Regions from separate parts of the Enterococcus sp. DIV0724b genome, predicted to be linked through region 1. Evidence: predicted binding sites of a transcription regulator. Region 1 holds the regulator's gene; each other region holds the start of a gene.

Region 1 (4,410 bases):
AAAATCGTATTTCTAAAATCAACTTTACGTCCTTTAGAATCGGTCAAATGACCATCATCTAATACTTGTAAGAGAATATTGAAGACATCTGGATGCGCTTTTTCTACTTCATCCAATAAAATGACAGAATAAGGTTTTTGACGGATTTTTTCAGTTAACTGACCGCCTTCTTCATAACCCACATAACCTGGAGGAGAACCGATCAAACGACTAGTACTGTATTTCTCCATAAATTCAGACATATCCACTCGAACAAGGGCATCTTCACTACCGAACATCGTTTCAGCTAACGCTTTGGCAAGCTCTGTTTTACCCACTCCTGTTGGGCCTAAGAACATAAATGAACCAATTGGTCTATCTGGATCTTTTAACCCACTGCGAGCTCGACGGATTGCACGTGACACAGCTTGGACAGCTTCATCCTGACCGACTACTCGATGATGTAAAATACTTTCTAATTCAAGTAAACGTTCACTTTCTTTTTTCTCTAACTGTTGTAACGGCACGCCTGTCCATTGTGAAACAACATTCGCAACATCTTGCTCTGTCACTTGGTTAGCATAACCAGAAGCTTCTTTTTGTTCTAATAGTAGAATATTTTCTAATTTACGGGCTAATTTTTTCTCTTTTTGGCGTAGTCTGGCTGCACTTTCAAAAGACTGTGACTGAATCGCTTCTTCTTTTTCTTGAACTAAACGAGCAATGTCCACGCGCAAATTATTGATTTCAGAAGGTTCATCTGCCAAATCTAAACGAACTTTAGCTGATGACTCATCCATCAGATCAATTGCTTTGTCTGGTAATTGGCGAGAATTAATGTAGCGTACAGATAATTGAACCGCCGCATGTAAAGCGTCATCTGTGATTTCTACACCATGATGTTCTTCATAGCGAGAACGCAAACCTTTTAAAATCTCTTCTGCTTCTTCCGGTGTTGGTTCATCAACTTGTACTCGAGCAAAACGACGTTCCAAAGCTGAATCTTTTTCGATATATTTTTGGTATTCATCTAGTGTTGTTGCGCCGATCGTTTGCAATTCTCCTCTTGCAAGTGCTGGTTTTAAAATATTTGATGCATCGATCGCACCTTCAGCACCACCTGCACCGATCAAGGTATGCAATTCATCGATAAACAAAATCACTTCACCATCTTGATAAATTTCATCGATCACTTTTTTTAGTCGATCTTCAAATTCACCACGATACTTAGTACCTGCAACTAAAGCACCCATGTCCAACATCATCAAACGTTTTTCCAGCATATCTTCAGGAACTTCACCGTTCACAATTTTTTGCGCTAGTCCTTCAGCAATCGCAGTCTTACCGACACCAGGTTCGCCAACTAAAACAGGATTATTCTTTGTACGGCGACTTAGAATTTGAATTAAACGTCTAACCTCTTGTGAACGTCCAACAACAGGATCTAAATCATTTTCACGTGCTAATTTCGTTAAATCCCGCGCTAATGAATCCAAGGTTGGTGTTCCTTTTGGCGCAGCTTTTTGAGCTTGATTATTGCGCCGGCGTCCTACATTCCCACTCATTTGCGGATCAGTAATACCTATTTTCTTCATTAATAGCTGACGCATTTTAGATAAACTTAAACCTAAATTCAATAAAATGCGTGAAGCCAAGATATCTTCATCTCTTAATAAACCTAGCAAAATATGTTCCGTTCCGATATTTGGTGCACCCAAACGCTTCGCTTCATCGCCTGCATAAGCAAAAATTTGTTTTGCACGAGGAGAATACGGTAAATAAGCACCTTTAGGATATCCTTTCACGGTCCCATAGCCAGTTAAATGTTCGATTTCTTCACGAATATCGTTTTTATCTGCGTTCAACTGACGTAATGACTTCCCGGCAATTCCATTTGGTTCTAAAACTAACGCCAACAACAAATGTTCTGAGCCCACAGATTGATGCCTAAAATATTTTGCTTCTTCTTGTGCAATAGCTAATACCGCCTTGGCACTTTCTGTAAATAATTCATCCATACTATCATTCCTCCTCGTAACTCAAACGTTCTAAAAATGAATGCATCAATTGAGCACGTAAATAATCTTCATTTGATCCAGCTTTACCTAAAACTGATTTTCCAAGAACAGACAACATCAGATTACCTTCTCTTTTGGTAATCACGTCTTCTTCATATAACTTTTGGACAAAAATCAGTGCGTCTTTTTCTGAAAGTCCATCCCCCGTAAATTTGGCAATTTGTTTTAGCAATTGATCACTATCAGAAATCTGAACTTTGGCGATCCTAATATAGCCGCCACCACCACGTTTACTCTCAACAGAATAGCCACGTTGAATTGTAAAACGTGTGTTAATAACATAATTAATCTGGGAGGGAACACAATTGAATAAATGAGCCATTTCAGCTCTGCGAATCTCAATCTTACTGCTTTCTTCAAGAATCTTCTTTAAATATGCCTCTATTAAATCCGAAGTATTTTGATTACTCATCACTCTCATCCTTTTCCCTTGACTAATACTGACCTTAATTATACATAATTTCAAGTGTTTAATAAAGGAGAATGCCTAATTTGATAAGAAAAGATAAATATATTAGACTATTAAATTGTTCTTTAACAAAAAATATCGATTTATTTTTTTATTAAAATTTAAAGTGTGTGAAAAAAACTAAAATCTAGTTTTCCCACACACTTTTCTATATCTTAAGGTATCTATCAAAATATAACGCTAACTGCATAAGATATAGCTAACTAAAATATTTATACGATCGATAATGATTGTTCTAATCTATCAGTGACATAGTGATTATCATATGAACCTTCTGTAAATATACGTTCATCCAAAATTGAACTTAAAAATAAAACATTACATAAAAATCAGAAATTTCTTTCAGCTCACAAGTCAATAGAAAATCTGCAACTGTCACTTTTTCACCTTTTATGACTTGGTATATCGTTATCTTCTAATCTGTTTAATTGATATTTATTGTGCTTCAACTTTACTCACTACTTTAGTAAATGTGATATTAAAGACTAGAGCAATTGCAGCAAAAGCGAATAGATAAATCAGCATCTGCTGAGCTGTTAGAATTGTTTCTGTATTAAAAGATAAGTCGATACCATAGTTTTGTTTATACGCATTCACAACTGTGTCTGGTGCATCTGAAAAAACATTATTGAGGGAGTCCTTCATTAAAACTTTTTTCAAAAAAGCATTCATTTGAGTCAATGGAAAATAGGACATCACTGTTCTCATAAATGGTGTGACACTACCGATAGAGATATAAATCCCTGATACAAAACCAATTATAGTCCCCACGATCGTACTCAAAGTAGCAAAAGCAGATCTTGCTTTGATTAATTTACAAATTGGATAGATCATTAAAATTGATAGTAGAGCTGCTGCAAAAATATTACCTAATACTAGAGCTAACGTGTTGATTCCTGAAGAAAGCAATGCACCACCACCTACAAATAGAATAATTCCTAATAGATAGGCAAAAAATGAAGTAACTGTCCCAATCAAAACGGCTGCAATTATATACGTAAGTTGTAATTTCGCATTAGAAATAGCAGTCAAATGAAAATCAAGAACTTTTCCTTTTTCTTTATCAGAGATCATAACGCCGTATGCTCCTAAAGTTGATGTCATCGAAGTAATCGTTACTAAACCTGCAATCAACCAGTAATTGACCATATCAACAACGTCTTGATTTGCTGTCGTAGTTCCCATTGCTTCATTAATATCCCCAAAATAACTAACTCGACCATTCGTTAAAACATTTAACAAGTCACAAGACTCCATCTCATCTAAATAATGAGTAATCAAGATAATCGTCATACCTTTTGTTTTGTTCAAAAACTTGATTGCTTCCCATAAATCTGTTCTCGTTTTAGGATCCAAAGCTGTTGTAGGCTCATCCAATAGTAAAATCGATGGATTATGTACTAACGCACGAGCAATGTCACATTTCCTTTTTTGACCGCCAGACAACTGGCCGTATCTTTTATTTAATATTGGTTCTATACCTAAAAAGCAGTCGATTTCTTTTAAACTTTCTAAGACTTCATTTTTATTCAGGCCATATAGCTTCCCTCTAACCATTAAGTTTTCTTTAACTGTTAAAAATTCATCTAAATTATTTTGTTGAAACACTACACCTAGATGCTGATATACTTCACTGGACTCAATCACTTCATCACCAATCTGCCAACGAACTTCACCGTCTGTTTTTTTGATAGCATTGATCAAAATATTAAACAGTGTAGTTTTTCCTGCACCATTTGGGCCAAGTAAACCGTAGAATTTTCCTTCTTCAAAATTCATATCAATTCCTTTTAAAACAGTTATATCACCATAACTTTTCTTTAAATCTTTAATTTCAACTTTCATTTTTACTCACCGTTATCTTTCCTTATAAAATATTTCCTG
Region 2 (4,410 bases), 1.1 Mb from region 1:
GCACCAGACGAATTATTAAAACGTTGTAATCAAGTCCTATTAAATGGTCAAACACCAGCAATGGATGACAAACAACGCCAAGAAATTTTAGCTACTAATACAAAATTAGCGAAACAAGCATTACGTGTTTTAGGAATGGCCTACAAAATCGTAGATGCCGTGCCAGTTGAAATGGATTCTGATATCGTTGAGAAAGACCTAGTCTTCGCTGGTCTTGTCGGTATGATCGATCCAGAACGTAAAGAAGCGGCTGAAGCGGTAAAAGTTGCCAAAGAAGCTGGTATTCGTCCAATCATGATCACAGGTGACCACAGAGATACAGCTGAAGCAATCGCTGCTCGTCTTGGTATCATCAAAGAAGGCGATGATGATGCAGTGATCACAGGTGCTGAATTAAACGAATTATCTGACGAAGCTTTTGCTAAAGTCGTGGAACATTATTCCGTTTATGCACGTGTTTCTCCAGAACATAAAGTACGTATCGTTAAAGCGTGGCAACAAGAAGGTAAAGTGGTTGCCATGACAGGGGATGGCGTAAACGATGCACCAGCCTTGAAAGCCGCAGATATCGGTATTGGGATGGGGATCACTGGTACAGAAGTATCAAAAGGTGCCTCTGATATGGTTCTAGCAGATGACAACTTCTCAACGATCATTGTAGCCGTTGAAGAAGGACGTAAAGTCTTCTCAAATATCCAAAAAACGATTCAATATCTACTCTCTGCCAACTTAGGGGAAGTATTAACACTCTTTATCGCAACAATGTTAGCTTGGGATACCTTACTACCGGTTCACTTATTGTGGATCAACTTAGTAACCGATACTTTCCCAGCAATTGCGTTGGGTGTAGAACCTGCTGAACGTGATGTCATGAGCCATGCGCCTCGTGGGAAGAAATCAAACTTCTTTTCTGGTGGTGTCTTGAGTAGTGTAGTCTATCAAGGGATCGCACAAGGTGCATTAACGCTGATCGTCTATAAAATGGCAATTGAATTCCCTGCACATACAGCAGCTAATATGCCAAACTTATCAGCAACAGCATTATATGATTTACAACACGGTGATGCCTTGACAATGGCGTTTGCAACATTAGGGTTGATTCAATTGTTCCATGCATTTAATGTGAAATCTATTTACCAATCAATCTTTAAAGTTGGGTTGTTTAGAAACAGATCATTCAACTGGGCAATTTTAGTTTCGTTCCTATTATTAGCTGCAACGATCCTAATTCCAGGATTCAACGATTTGTTCAGCGTAACGTCATTAGATGCTTACCAATGGGCAATTGTTGCCGGAACATCATTTGCGATTATTCCAATCGTTGAAATCGTAAAATTTGTTCAACGTAGATTGGGTAAGAGCTAAAAATGTTTAATCAGTAAAAAAGCACAAGTAGACTTCTTCTATAGAAGCTTACTTGTGCTTTTTATTTAAGCTTAAGAATGTAAAAGTGAGACGATTGCTTTGTTAAAATCAGGCAAGTCGTCAGGGGTACGGCTCGTTATAAGGTTATTGTCAATTACAACAGCCTCATCTTTTATATGACCACCAGCATAAGCTAAATCAGGTTGAACTGTAATGTACGAAGTCAACGTACGCCCTTTCGTTAAATCGGTCTGAATAAATAATTGTGGTCCGTGACAAATCGCAAAGAGAGGTAAATTATTTTCTAAAAAGAACTTAGTAAAATCAACAAAACGTTGATCTGCACGAAGTTGGTCAGGTGAAAAACCACCAGGAATCAGTAGTGCAACAAAATCATCAGGCTTAACATCATCAATCGAAACATCAATTGTAAAGGTCGTTCCGTTCTTCCCTGTGATTGTTTTTCCTGCTTCTTTTTCTACAAGGATAACATCATAACCAGCTTTTTCCAATGTTTCTTTAGGGGAGGTCAATTCCACATCTTCCACCAAATCAGTCACTAATACTGCTACTTTTTTTGTCATCGAATCTCCTCTTTCATATTTGGATTACTCATTTATTTATGAGCTTAATTAAAGGGTAAAGGGAATTTTTTATAGATGCAAAAGATATGCATGATTTTAAGGTCAAAACAAGTCAAAAAAGTGGACAAATTTTCAGATTGCGGTATTATTAATATAGAGATTTAGCTTTAAAATATGGAGGTTATTACTTATGAACTATTTAGATGAAAACGAAGAAACAGAAGAAAAACAACAACCCAATGCATTTATGAAAAAACTTTTTGAAGAACGCACCATTTTGATCTACGGTGAAATCAATCAAGACTTAGCAAGAGAAGTGACTTCTCAATTACTATTGCTTGCAGCAATGGGCGATGAACCAATCAAGATTTTCATTAATAGCCAAGGCGGACACGTTGAAGCTGGAGATACAATCCATGATATGATCAAATTTGTGAAACCAGAAGTGATCGTGATTGGTACTGGTTGGGTGGCAAGTGCGGGTATTACGATTTATTTAGCTGCTGAAGCGAAGAACAGATACAGCTTACCTAATACGCGCTATATGATCCATCAACCTGCTGGCGGCGTTCAAGGACAAAGTACAGAGATTCAGATTGAAGCCAAAGAAATCATTCGTATGCGTGAACGTGTGAACCGTTTGATTGCTGAAGCAACTGGTCAAACATATGAAAAAATTGCCAAAGATACAGACCGTAATTTCTGGATGTCAGCTGATGAAGCAAAAGATTATGGCATGATTTCTAAAATCATCCAAACAAGTGATGAAATCAAATAAATAGTTGAAAAAGCTGCAAACAAACTTTTGTTTGCAGCTTTTATTTTTATATTAATAAAAGGAAATAAGCATTTTACAGATTACTCTTGTCATCTACCTATAAAAAAGTGTAAAATTGAGTGATTACTAAAAGAAAGTAGGAAAGAATGTGAAACCAAATTTAGGTTATTATGTCCAAAACATCAATGATATTGTAAAAGAAACAGAAGAAGTCGGCGAAAAAATGAACGACTATTACGAAGAAGTTCGTAAAGCGATCGATGAAGGAAAAGTCACTGAATTAGCACCAGAAAGAATTGCTGAAATTCAACGTATCTTCCAAGATGGAACAAAGGAATATACAATCATGTTAGAGAAAGTCACTCAATTACGTCCGCCAGCACGCGTTATGGGGATACATAAAAAATTCGAACGTTCATACATCGAATATTTAGCTGGATGTAACGAAATGATTTTATCTTTAGATCCTGAAAAAGGGATAGACGTTGATTTATTCAACAACTCAGAAGAAAAACAAGACAAAGCAACAGATGATATTTCATTCGCAATTACACGAATGAGCAATCTTTTGTTGAAAAAATAAAAAAATAAATGAAAAATTGACAAAAAATAGCGATATTTCATTTCGTTTTAATGTTATTTTTAGTAGACAAAGAAAAAAATGTGTTGTATTATATATTCATACCAACAACAACCTTTTTATTTTTCATTTTACTCTTATTGAGTAATACTCCTTTTCCATCGGCCTTTTCAGCCGGTGGTTTTTTATTTTTTTTTCTTTTAGATAAATTATTATTTGTTTAATACATACAAATTATTTGTATTTTAAAATATATTCAGTTATTTTATAAAATAAAAAGTAGTTATTAAGCAATGGATTGTAGGGTAGATGATAGAAATAGTTGGAATACATTTGAAAAATAAAAAAAGACTAAAACAAAACATTTATGTTCTGCTTAAGTCTTAAAAAAATTGCTTTAATGATTCGTATTAATTTTCTACATTACGAACATAATCATCAAAATACTGAACTAAATCAGATTTTATTTTTTGGTATTCAGCTTCTGTGTATTCACGTTCTTCAATCGTTCCATTAAAAAATGGAATCTCCAACTCTTCGCGCAAGCGATCTACAACTTCGCTTTGATCCATTTGGGCACCTTCTTTACCTGTTGTCTACTCTATTATAAAACATTAAAATCATTCGTCAACTGCTCAAAAGAATCTTTCATAGCCGTTAACTTATTATAAAGTAGGATGCTATCATCCTCTTCAAGTAAAAAGACTTGTTTTAACTCAAAATAAAAGTCTTCAAATGCTTTAAAAAAGGGATGAACTTCTGATGCAGTCAGTTCGCTATTGCTGTAGTAAAAAACACGCACACTATGATAATAAGTGAAGACTTCATTGATATTCAAAAGAATTCGAGTATCTTCAGGGCGTGGACGGCTAGTGACTAAATCGTATAAAGATAAGCTTTTTGTATGGATCTCAGATAGATAGGATAAGAGTAATTCCACTTTTTCATTACTTGCTGACATTAAATCGACCTCCAATTTATCTAATTATAATAAAAAATTGCTAGAAAGAGAAATAGGACACTCTGTTGAAAGAAAAAAGTTGGAAAAATTAGGATAAAAGGAAAAAATGTTGACAAAAAAATGAGTTTACTCTAATATTAAT
Region 3 (4,410 bases), 980 kb from region 1:
TCAATATGGATTTTTTGATGAGCAAGTAAATTATTGACGTCATCTAACATCAAGCTAACAATGTTCATCAAGTTTTCTTTACTCAACGCCTTAAATTCAATGATTCCATCAAAACGGTTCAAGAATTCAGGTGTGAAGAAATTATTTAACTGTCCTAAAACAGATTTTGTAAGTCCTGCGCGGGCAGCACCAAAGCCGACATTTGCTTCTACATTACCAGTTCCAGCATTACTTGTCATGATAATGATCGTATCTTTGAAGCTGACTGTTCTGCCTTGTGCATCTGTTAAACGACCATCATCAAGGATTTGTAAGAACATATGCAAGACATCCGGATGCGCTTTTTCGATTTCATCCAATAGGATTAAGCTGTATGGATTACGACGTACTTTTTCAGTTAATTGTCCTGCTTCATCGTAACCAACATAACCTGGAGGTGAACCAATCAATTTAGATACACTGTGTTTTTCCATGTATTCACTCATATCAAAACGAATCATTGAATCTTCTGAGCCGAATAATTCATATGCTAATTGTTTCGCTAATTCAGTTTTACCAACACCGGTTGGTCCTACAAATAAGAATGAGCCGATAGGTCTGTTTTGTTTGCCTAAACCAACGCGATTACGTCGAATTGCTTTAGATACTTTGTCGACTGCATCATCTTGTCCAACAACATGTGCTTTTAAATCGACAGCTAAGTTTTTTAATTGTGTTTGTTCTTTTTCTTTTAAATCACCGACAGGAATACCTGTTTTTTGTTCGACAATTGCTTCGATATTTTTTTCATCGATCACAGGTGTTTCTTCATCGCTGATTTGTTTGTCTTTCATTGTTTGTAATTTATTGATTTGGTCACGATAATAAGCCGCTTTTTCAAAATCTTCTTCAGCTGAAGCTTGTTGTTTTTGTTGTTCGGCATCTGCTAGTTTCTTTTCGATTGTTTTAGGATCGACGATTTGGATCGTCAAGTTCATTTTAGAACCAGATTCATCTAACAAATCAATCGCTTTATCAGGCAAGAAGCGGTCTTGGATATAACGATTCGATAAGATTGCGGCTGCTTTGATCGCTTCATCAGTGTATTTCACATGATGATAGTCTTCATAGCGTTTTTGCAAACCTTTAAGTATAGCGATTGTTTCATCTACTGTCGGTTCATCTACACGAACCGGTTGCATCCGACGTTCTAAAGCAGCGTCTTTTTCGATGATGCGGTATTCGTTTAATGTTGTTGCTCCAACCATTTGCAACTCACCACGAGCAAGTGCAGGTTTCAAAATATTCCCTGCATCCATGTTACCATCACCTGCAGAACCTGCTCCAACGATTTCATGGACTTCATCTATGAATAAAATGACATTCTCTGCTTGCTTGATTTCTTCGATCAATTTTTGCATACGTTCTTCAAATTGACCACGGATTCCAGTTCCTTGAACTAAAGAAACCACATCTAAACGAATAACTTCTTTGTCCAATAATTTTTGCGGTACATCGCCATCTACGATTTTTTGTGCTAAACCTTCAACAACGGCAGTTTTACCGACACCAGGTTCACCAATCAAGACAGGATTATTCTTCGTGCGGCGATTTAGGATTTCAATCACACGTTTGATTTCTTCATCACGGCCAACGACAGGATCAATGTTGCCGTTTCTAGCTGCTTCTGTAATGTTGATGCCATATTCACCTAATAGCCCGTTAGATTGACCTGCCCCTCCTCTTGGCGGTTGACCTCCGTTAAAGCCATTTCCGTCCCCAAATTGAGTAGGAGGGATTTGACCGTTAGGATTCCCTTGCTGTTCTTGCATTTGACGAGACAGTGAGCGGTATAAATCATCTAAACTTCCAAAACCAAATGGATCTTGTTGAGACATTGTTGGTTGATTATCATTTGCTTGTGCTTTTAATTTTTGATAGCAACTTTGGCAATAGTCCAATTGTTTTCTTTGGCCATTAACATTTGCGTACAAATGAATCGTTGCTGGATTTTGTTGACAATTTTGACAAATCATAGGATAAAACACGTCCTTTCATAATAAGACTAATCATGTATTAAAGTCATTGTTCTAAAGTCAAACAGTCTGCTGACCATTTTTGACCTTTGAGAATATTATAGCATCTTTTTAACAAGAATCAAGCAATTGAACTTTTAATAGCCTGATAAATAGAGTGGGAAATCCTATTAATAGGTTGCATAGTTTACACTTAATTGAAATTATTATGTTTTTATAAAATTATTAAGGTTTGTTTATGTAGGTTTCAGGTATAATTTAGACAAATATCTATTTTTGTCATACAATATCTTCAGTCTAAAAATAAAAGTGAAAGCTGTGATTAATCAATGTATGAAAATCCATTTGAAGAACAAATAAATGCCTTGAAAGAAGGGACTATTGCTGAACTTGTTGTAGAGCCAAAAGATTTTACAACCTTTAGAGAGGCTTGGAAAAACCTGCCCGATAGAATGTCTTTTGTTGGGGAAGCTGGATTAAATGGACGAATTATATATCATTATATAAAAGAAGCAAAATAATTGATCGTTTCATTTGATAAAAAATAGGTGAAAAGTGTTGTAACTACTCACAAAAAATGGTAATCTTAAAAATTGAAAGGGTATTATCCAGATTCTAGTTTCATTTGAAACGTACCAAGAAAGGAAAACCCTAACATAAAAAATTATTTTACTTACGAAGGAGACCGATTTATATGGAAAAGAAAGAATTTCACATCGTAGCAGAAACAGGGATTCACGCTCGTCCAGCTACATTATTAGTACAAACTGCAAGTAAATTTAACTCAGATATTAACTTAGAATACAAAGGTAAATCTGTTAACCTTAAATCAATCATGGGCGTTATGTCTTTAGGCGTTGGCCAAGGTTCAGACGTAACAATCTCAGTTGACGGTGTTGACGAAGCTGATGCATTAGCAGCAATCGTAGACACAATGCAAAAAGAAGGATTGTCAGAATAATGTCTGAAATGCTAAAGGGAATTGCCGCAAGTGATGGTGTTGCTATTGCTAAAGCTTACCTGTTAGTTCAACCTGATTTATCTTTCGACAAAAAATCTGTAGATGATACATCTGCTGAAGAAAGTCGTTTAGATGATGCTTTAGCAAAATCTACGACTGAGTTGCAAGCAATCAGAGAAAAAGCAGCGCAAAGCCTTGGTGAAGAAGAAGCGCAAGTATTTGATGCACATTTAATGGTTTTAGCTGACCCAGAAATGATCGGTCAAATCAAACAAAACATTCAAGATAACAAAGTAAATGCTGAATCAGCATTAAAAGAAGTAACAGATATGTATATCGGCATGTTCGAAGCGATGGATGATAATGCCTACATGCAAGAACGTGCAGCAGATATCCGTGACGTTGCAAAACGTATTTTAGCTCATTTATTAGGTGTTACTCTTCCTAATCCTTCAATGATCAACGAAGAGGTAGTTGTGGTTGCCCATGACTTAACACCAAGTGATACTGCTCAATTAGATCGTACGTATGTGAAAGCATTCGTAACGGATATTGGCGGACGCACATCACATTCAGCGATTATGGCTCGCTCTCTTGAAATTCCTGCAATCGTAGGAACAAAAGAAATCACTGCCAAAGTCAAAGAAGGCGATATTTTAGCAGTCAACGGAATCGATGGCGATGTTATCGTTCACCCAACTGATGCTGAAAAAGCTGACTTTGAAGCAAAAGGCAAAGAGTATGCTGATCTTAAAGTTGAATGGGAAAAACTAAAAAATGCTGAAACAGTAACTGCTGATGGTAAACACATCGAGTTAGCTGCAAACATTGGTACTCCTAAAGATTTAGATGGCGTACACAACAATGGTGCGGAAGCTGTTGGTTTATATCGTACAGAATTCCTTTACATGGATTCTCCAGATTTCCCAACAGAAGATGAACAATATACAGCTTATACTGCAGTACTTGAAGGCATGAACGGCAAACCTGTCGTGGTTCGTACAATGGATATCGGTGGAGATAAAGAATTACCTTATCTTCAATTACCGCATGAAATGAACCCATTCTTAGGTTACCGTGCTTTACGTATCAGCTTGTCTGAACGTGGCGACGAGATGTTCCGTACACAAATGCGCGCATTATTACGTGCTTCTGTTCACGGTAACTTACGTATCATGTTCCCGATGGTTGCAACGTTAAAAGAATTTAGAGCAGCGAAGAAAATCTTTGAAGAAGAAAAAGCAAAATTAGTTTCTGAAGGAACAAAAGTTTCTGATACGATTCAAGTTGGTATCATGATTGAAATTCCTGCAGCGGCTGTAATTGCGGATAAATTCGCCAAAGAAGTTGATTTCTTCAGTATTGGAACAAATGATTTGATTCAATACACAATGGCAGCAGACCGTATGAACGAACGCGTTTCTTACCTTTACC
Region 4 (4,410 bases), 1.1 Mb from region 1:
GCTAATACCATAATAATATAAATACCAGAAGAAGCTTGGTATGTATTACACATAATAAAAATACTTATGATTGATGATATAAAGAAAACCTTTGATTTTTTATCCCACCATAAAAAAGGAACTATTGAAAATAAAATACTTAATGCCATATACGGACTATCAAATCTAAAACTTATACTTTGTAAAAACCAAGGATTTAAACCAATAATTGCGGAAACGATGAGAGGCAACACGGCTAGTTTTTTGTTGTTTAAGCAGTAGACTGCAGTAAGACTGGTTAATGATAAAATTAGACCTGTAATAATATGAGTGGTTAACCCCATATCTGTTAGATGTCTACTTCCTTGTACTAACCAAGATGCGATTTCACTGCCCCAACGGGAATAGCTTCGCGCAAAATCAGTAACACCAGTAATCTGTCGTGCAGCATCATCAATGTAAGTGAAATTTACTATTCCTATAGCCAAAACAGCTAATTGATTGATAAGAACTGACAAAAAGATTAGTGATTTATTTTCAACAATCCATTTTTTTAAAAGTATCACTTTATTATTCAACATACTCATTCACTCTTTTCATTAGATCATTTTTAGTAAGTATAACTGAATCCAACTCAATTTTAAAGGTATGTTACATTTTTGAAAGCTTAAAATTTAGTATGAAAGAAGTGGATGTATTGATTAAAAAAAGAATTAGAGTCAACACAATAAGTGCCGCTTCTAATTCTTTTTATTATTTACCTTCTAAATAATGAATCAGTTCTTCTTTTGTCACTGATTCATCAAAAATATGTTCACCAATCACGATCGTTGGCACAAATTTGATATTTGCAGCTGTTGCTTCCTCAATCACTGATTGGACAATTGCAGGTACCTCTTTTTTAGGTAGTTGTAAATTATCTTCAGCAAATACTGCTACATCTTCTAAAGAAAGATTTCCCCATTGATCTTGTGTATCATACATTTGTTTCAAATCAGTCAGGCCTTTTTCTGGCAAATCGTAGTTGATATGATGATGCATCACATTACCGCGTTGCAAACTTTCTTTATCTTTATCTAAAAGTTTGATGATTCGTTGAACTTTCCCTTCTTTGACATACTCATTCAATAAATCAAACGATTCCTCAAACCATTTTTTACAATACGGACAGCGAACATTCATAAATTCAACCATTTTCACGGGTGCTGAATCGCTCCCAATTGCTAAACCATTTTTTGTTGTAACTTTTGTTGCATCGATAACTGAAATATCCATTTTAGTATCATCCTTTCATATCTTCTGTTCTAAGTGTAGCTCTTTTCGCTTTTAGTTTAAATAAAAATGCCCAAAATTTTCAAAAGAAATTTTGGACATAGAAGTTATTATTTGCTTAAAGAGCTACTGTTTTCCATTACTTCATCGATCAAACCGTATTCTTTTGCTTGTTGAGCAGTCATAAAGTTATCACGATCTGTGTCACGTTCAATGACTTCAAGTGGTTGACCAGTACGTTCTGCCAAGATTTTATTCAAGCGATCACGCGTATCTAGAATGTGTTTAGCTGCGATTTCGATCTCAGTTGCTTGACCTTGTGCGCCACCTAGTGGTTGGTGGATCATGATTTCGGCATTAGGTAGAGCAAAACGTTTGCCTTTTGTACCAGCAGTTAATAAGAAACTTCCCATAGAAGCTGCCATACCAAGAACGATTGTTTGCACATCGGCTTTAACAAAATTCATTGTGTCAAAGATTGCTAATCCGGCAGAAACACTTCCTCCTGGCGAATTGATATAGATATAGATGTCTTTTTCAGAGTCTTGTGCATCCAAAAATAGTAATTGGGCAATGACTGAGTTCGCTACATTATCATCGATCGGACCACTTAACATGATGATTCTATCTTTTAATAATCGTGAATAAATGTCATATGCTCTTTCTCCACGAGATGATTGTTCAATGACTGTTGGTATTAAATTCATAGTATATTCCTCCTATATAAAAAACTCTTCAAATCATTTTATCACAAAGCATACCTTAATGCTTAAAAAAAGTATACTTTATTGGTCAATAAAGGTCAACTTTAATGCTTTGAAAAATCTATTTAAACTAGTTAATAGAGTATGGCTATACAAAGGATTCAGACTTCTTTTACTTGGATCAATTGATTTTTAATCCTTTGTTTTTTCTATCTTATTTTTTTACGCTTGTGAAAGAGTATGTTATACTAAAAAAACAAGAATGAAAAGAGTGAGGGAATCCGAATGGTTGTTTTTATCGCAGGTATGACTGGTGTGTTAGTTGGTGCAGTTATTGCATCAATTGGTGTTGCGCTAAGTGTAACGTATGAGCAACGTAAATCAGTACGTTACCGAGAACTAGAAAATTTTGTTAAAGAAATAGAAACGTTGAATCTTTTGAATAAAAAAATCAATGAGATTTTACAGAAAAGAGATATATATGTAGATAAATCCGTGAATTTTATATCGATGGATGATTGTTATATCAGTATTGATGATTTTATCTATTTAGAATCTTTTTCGGCTCAAAATAATTTTTACTTACCGACCTATTTGATTGAAGAGTTCTTCAAAAAAATCGCTCATAGAAAAGTCATCTTAACGCCTGATGAAGTGATCTCAATGGGAGGAAGTACGTATAAAGGCGGCCGAGTTATCTTAGAAAGTTTTTCAGAAGAGTTACTGTCGATTATTGAAGATAAAAAAAGACAAATGAAACGTTTGACACATAAGCCTCTATATTATTTCCAAAGAGGCTAAGATATTTTAAACAGCTGCTGCTCAAGCAAAACCGAGCAGCAGCTGTTTTTAATTTATAATGTGGAAATGCTGAGGAATGATTTGAATTATAAGAGAGAAATATAATACTAAAATCGTTTGATTTTAATTGTTACGAAAATAATAAACAATAAGTAAAAAAGTAAATACAAACGTTTTTAGAATTTTCTGAATCTTTTTATCAAATTTTATTGACATTCTCATTTATTAGGTATATAGTTAACAAAAGCTTTTATTTATCACATGCTATTTTAATCTTTGTAGATTTTTTTTATAAAAAGGAGACCATTGCCATGCAAAAGACAAACAACAATCACGTATTAGTCATTATTTTATCGTGTAGGACTTAGAACACTGAGAAATTTCGCAGATGTTAGAGTCCTGTTTGTCTTTGGTAAATGGGGGTCTTACTAAAGCATCCCATTCAATTGATGGGATGCTTTTTTTGTAGAAAGTTTTATAAAGAGTCGAGCAGAGTAAATAAGAAAATGAATCAGAAGAAGCAAAAAAGAGATCTTCTGGAGATAACTGAATTGGAGTGGATGAAAAATGCGTAGTGATAAAATCAAAAAAGGAATCGAGGCGGCTCCCGCCAGAAGCTTGCTTTATGCAACTGGGCAAGTGAAAAATGCTAAAGATATGAACAAACCGTTTATAGCAATTTGTAATTCTTATATTGATATAGTTCCAGGACACGTTCATTTAAGAGAGTTAGCGGATGTTGCTAAAGAGGCGATTCGTGAAGCTGGAGGAATTCCTTTTGAATTCAATACGATCGGTGTAGATGACGGCATTGCGATGGGACATATTGGTATGCGTTATTCATTACCCAGTAGAGAAATCATTGCGGATGCTGCAGAGACCGTGATAAATGCACATTGGTTTGATGGCGTATTCTATATTCCTAACTGTGACAAAATCACTCCAGGAATGCTAATGGCAAGTGTTCGAACGAATGTACCAGCAATTTTTTGTTCAGGTGGTCCAATGAAAGCTGGACTTGATCCAACAGGACATACCTTGACACTTTCGAATATGTTTGAAGCCGTTGGTACCTTTAAAGAAGGCAAAATGACAGAAGAAGAATTCAATTTTATGGAACAAAATGCTTGTCCGACTTGTGGCTCATGTGCCGGAATGTTTACAGCCAACTCAATGAACTGTTTGATGGAAGTTTTAGGAATGGCATTACCTGGAAATGGAACAATCTTAGCAGTATCAGATGAACGTAGAGAACTTGTTCGACAATCAGCTTTTCATTTGATGGATCTAGTCAAAAAACAAATCAAACCAAGAGATATCATTACGAAAGAAGCAATCGATGATGCGTTTGCATTAGATATGGCAATGGGGGGTTCAACTAATACTGTTTTGCATACATTAGCGATTGCCAATGAAGCAGAGATCGATTACAACTTAGAAGAAGTTAATGCGATTGCTGAACGTGTTCCTTATCTATCAAAAATTGCCCCATCATCCGCTTATTCAATGCATGATGTTCATGAAGCAGGAGGCGTGCCAGCAATCATGAAAGAGTTAGTAGACTTAGGCAATGCGATCCATCCAGATCGCATCACAGTTACTGGAAAAACAATCCGTGAAAATGTTCAGGATGCTGTAATAAAAAATGAAGAAG

The links. Region 1 encodes CtsR, which represses protease genes until heat stress. Its sites were predicted from a motif close to TTGGTCAAAAAAGGTCAAANA; they were not measured.
Region 2: a site for CtsR is predicted at 2,048-2,068, ahead of IGJ02_RS10910 (ATP-dependent Clp protease proteolytic subunit). Genes of this name have one in related genera too.
Region 3: a site for CtsR is predicted at 2,085-2,105, ahead of IGJ02_RS04325 (ATP-dependent Clp protease ATP-binding subunit). Genes of this name have one in related genera too.
Region 4: a site for CtsR is predicted at 2,040-2,060, ahead of clpP (ATP-dependent Clp endopeptidase proteolytic subunit ClpP). Genes of this name have one in related genera too.

The regions. Positions count from the first base shown of each region.
Region 1 is NZ_CP172890.1:3,461,081-3,465,490, forward strand. It holds gene IGJ02_RS16000 (ATP-dependent Clp protease ATP-binding subunit) at 1-1,997, opposite strand, end outside; gene IGJ02_RS16005 (CtsR family transcriptional regulator) at 2,002-2,469, opposite strand; gene IGJ02_RS16010 (ABC transporter ATP-binding protein/permease) at 2,962-4,371, opposite strand.
Region 2 is NZ_CP172890.1:2,373,416-2,377,825, reverse strand. It holds gene IGJ02_RS10920 (cation-translocating P-type ATPase) at 1-1,365, shown strand, start outside; gene IGJ02_RS10915 (type 1 glutamine amidotransferase domain-containing protein) at 1,437-1,949, opposite strand; gene IGJ02_RS10910 (ATP-dependent Clp protease proteolytic subunit) at 2,140-2,727, shown strand; gene IGJ02_RS10905 (hypothetical protein) at 2,876-3,310, shown strand; gene IGJ02_RS10900 (hypothetical protein) at 3,718-3,879, opposite strand; gene IGJ02_RS10895 (hypothetical protein) at 3,912-4,268, opposite strand.
Region 3 is NZ_CP172890.1:918,987-923,396, forward strand. It holds gene IGJ02_RS04325 (ATP-dependent Clp protease ATP-binding subunit) at 1-2,015, opposite strand, end outside; gene IGJ02_RS04330 (hypothetical protein) at 2,345-2,536, shown strand; gene IGJ02_RS04335 (phosphocarrier protein HPr) at 2,710-2,976, shown strand; gene ptsP (phosphoenolpyruvate--protein phosphotransferase) at 2,976-4,410, shown strand, end outside.
Region 4 is NZ_CP172890.1:1,023,314-1,027,723, forward strand. It holds gene IGJ02_RS04800 (glucosyltransferase domain-containing protein) at 1-560, opposite strand, end outside; gene IGJ02_RS04805 (DsbA family protein) at 733-1,254, opposite strand; gene clpP (ATP-dependent Clp endopeptidase proteolytic subunit ClpP) at 1,362-1,958, opposite strand; gene IGJ02_RS04815 (hypothetical protein) at 2,241-2,756, shown strand; gene ilvD (dihydroxy-acid dehydratase) at 3,324-4,410, shown strand, end outside.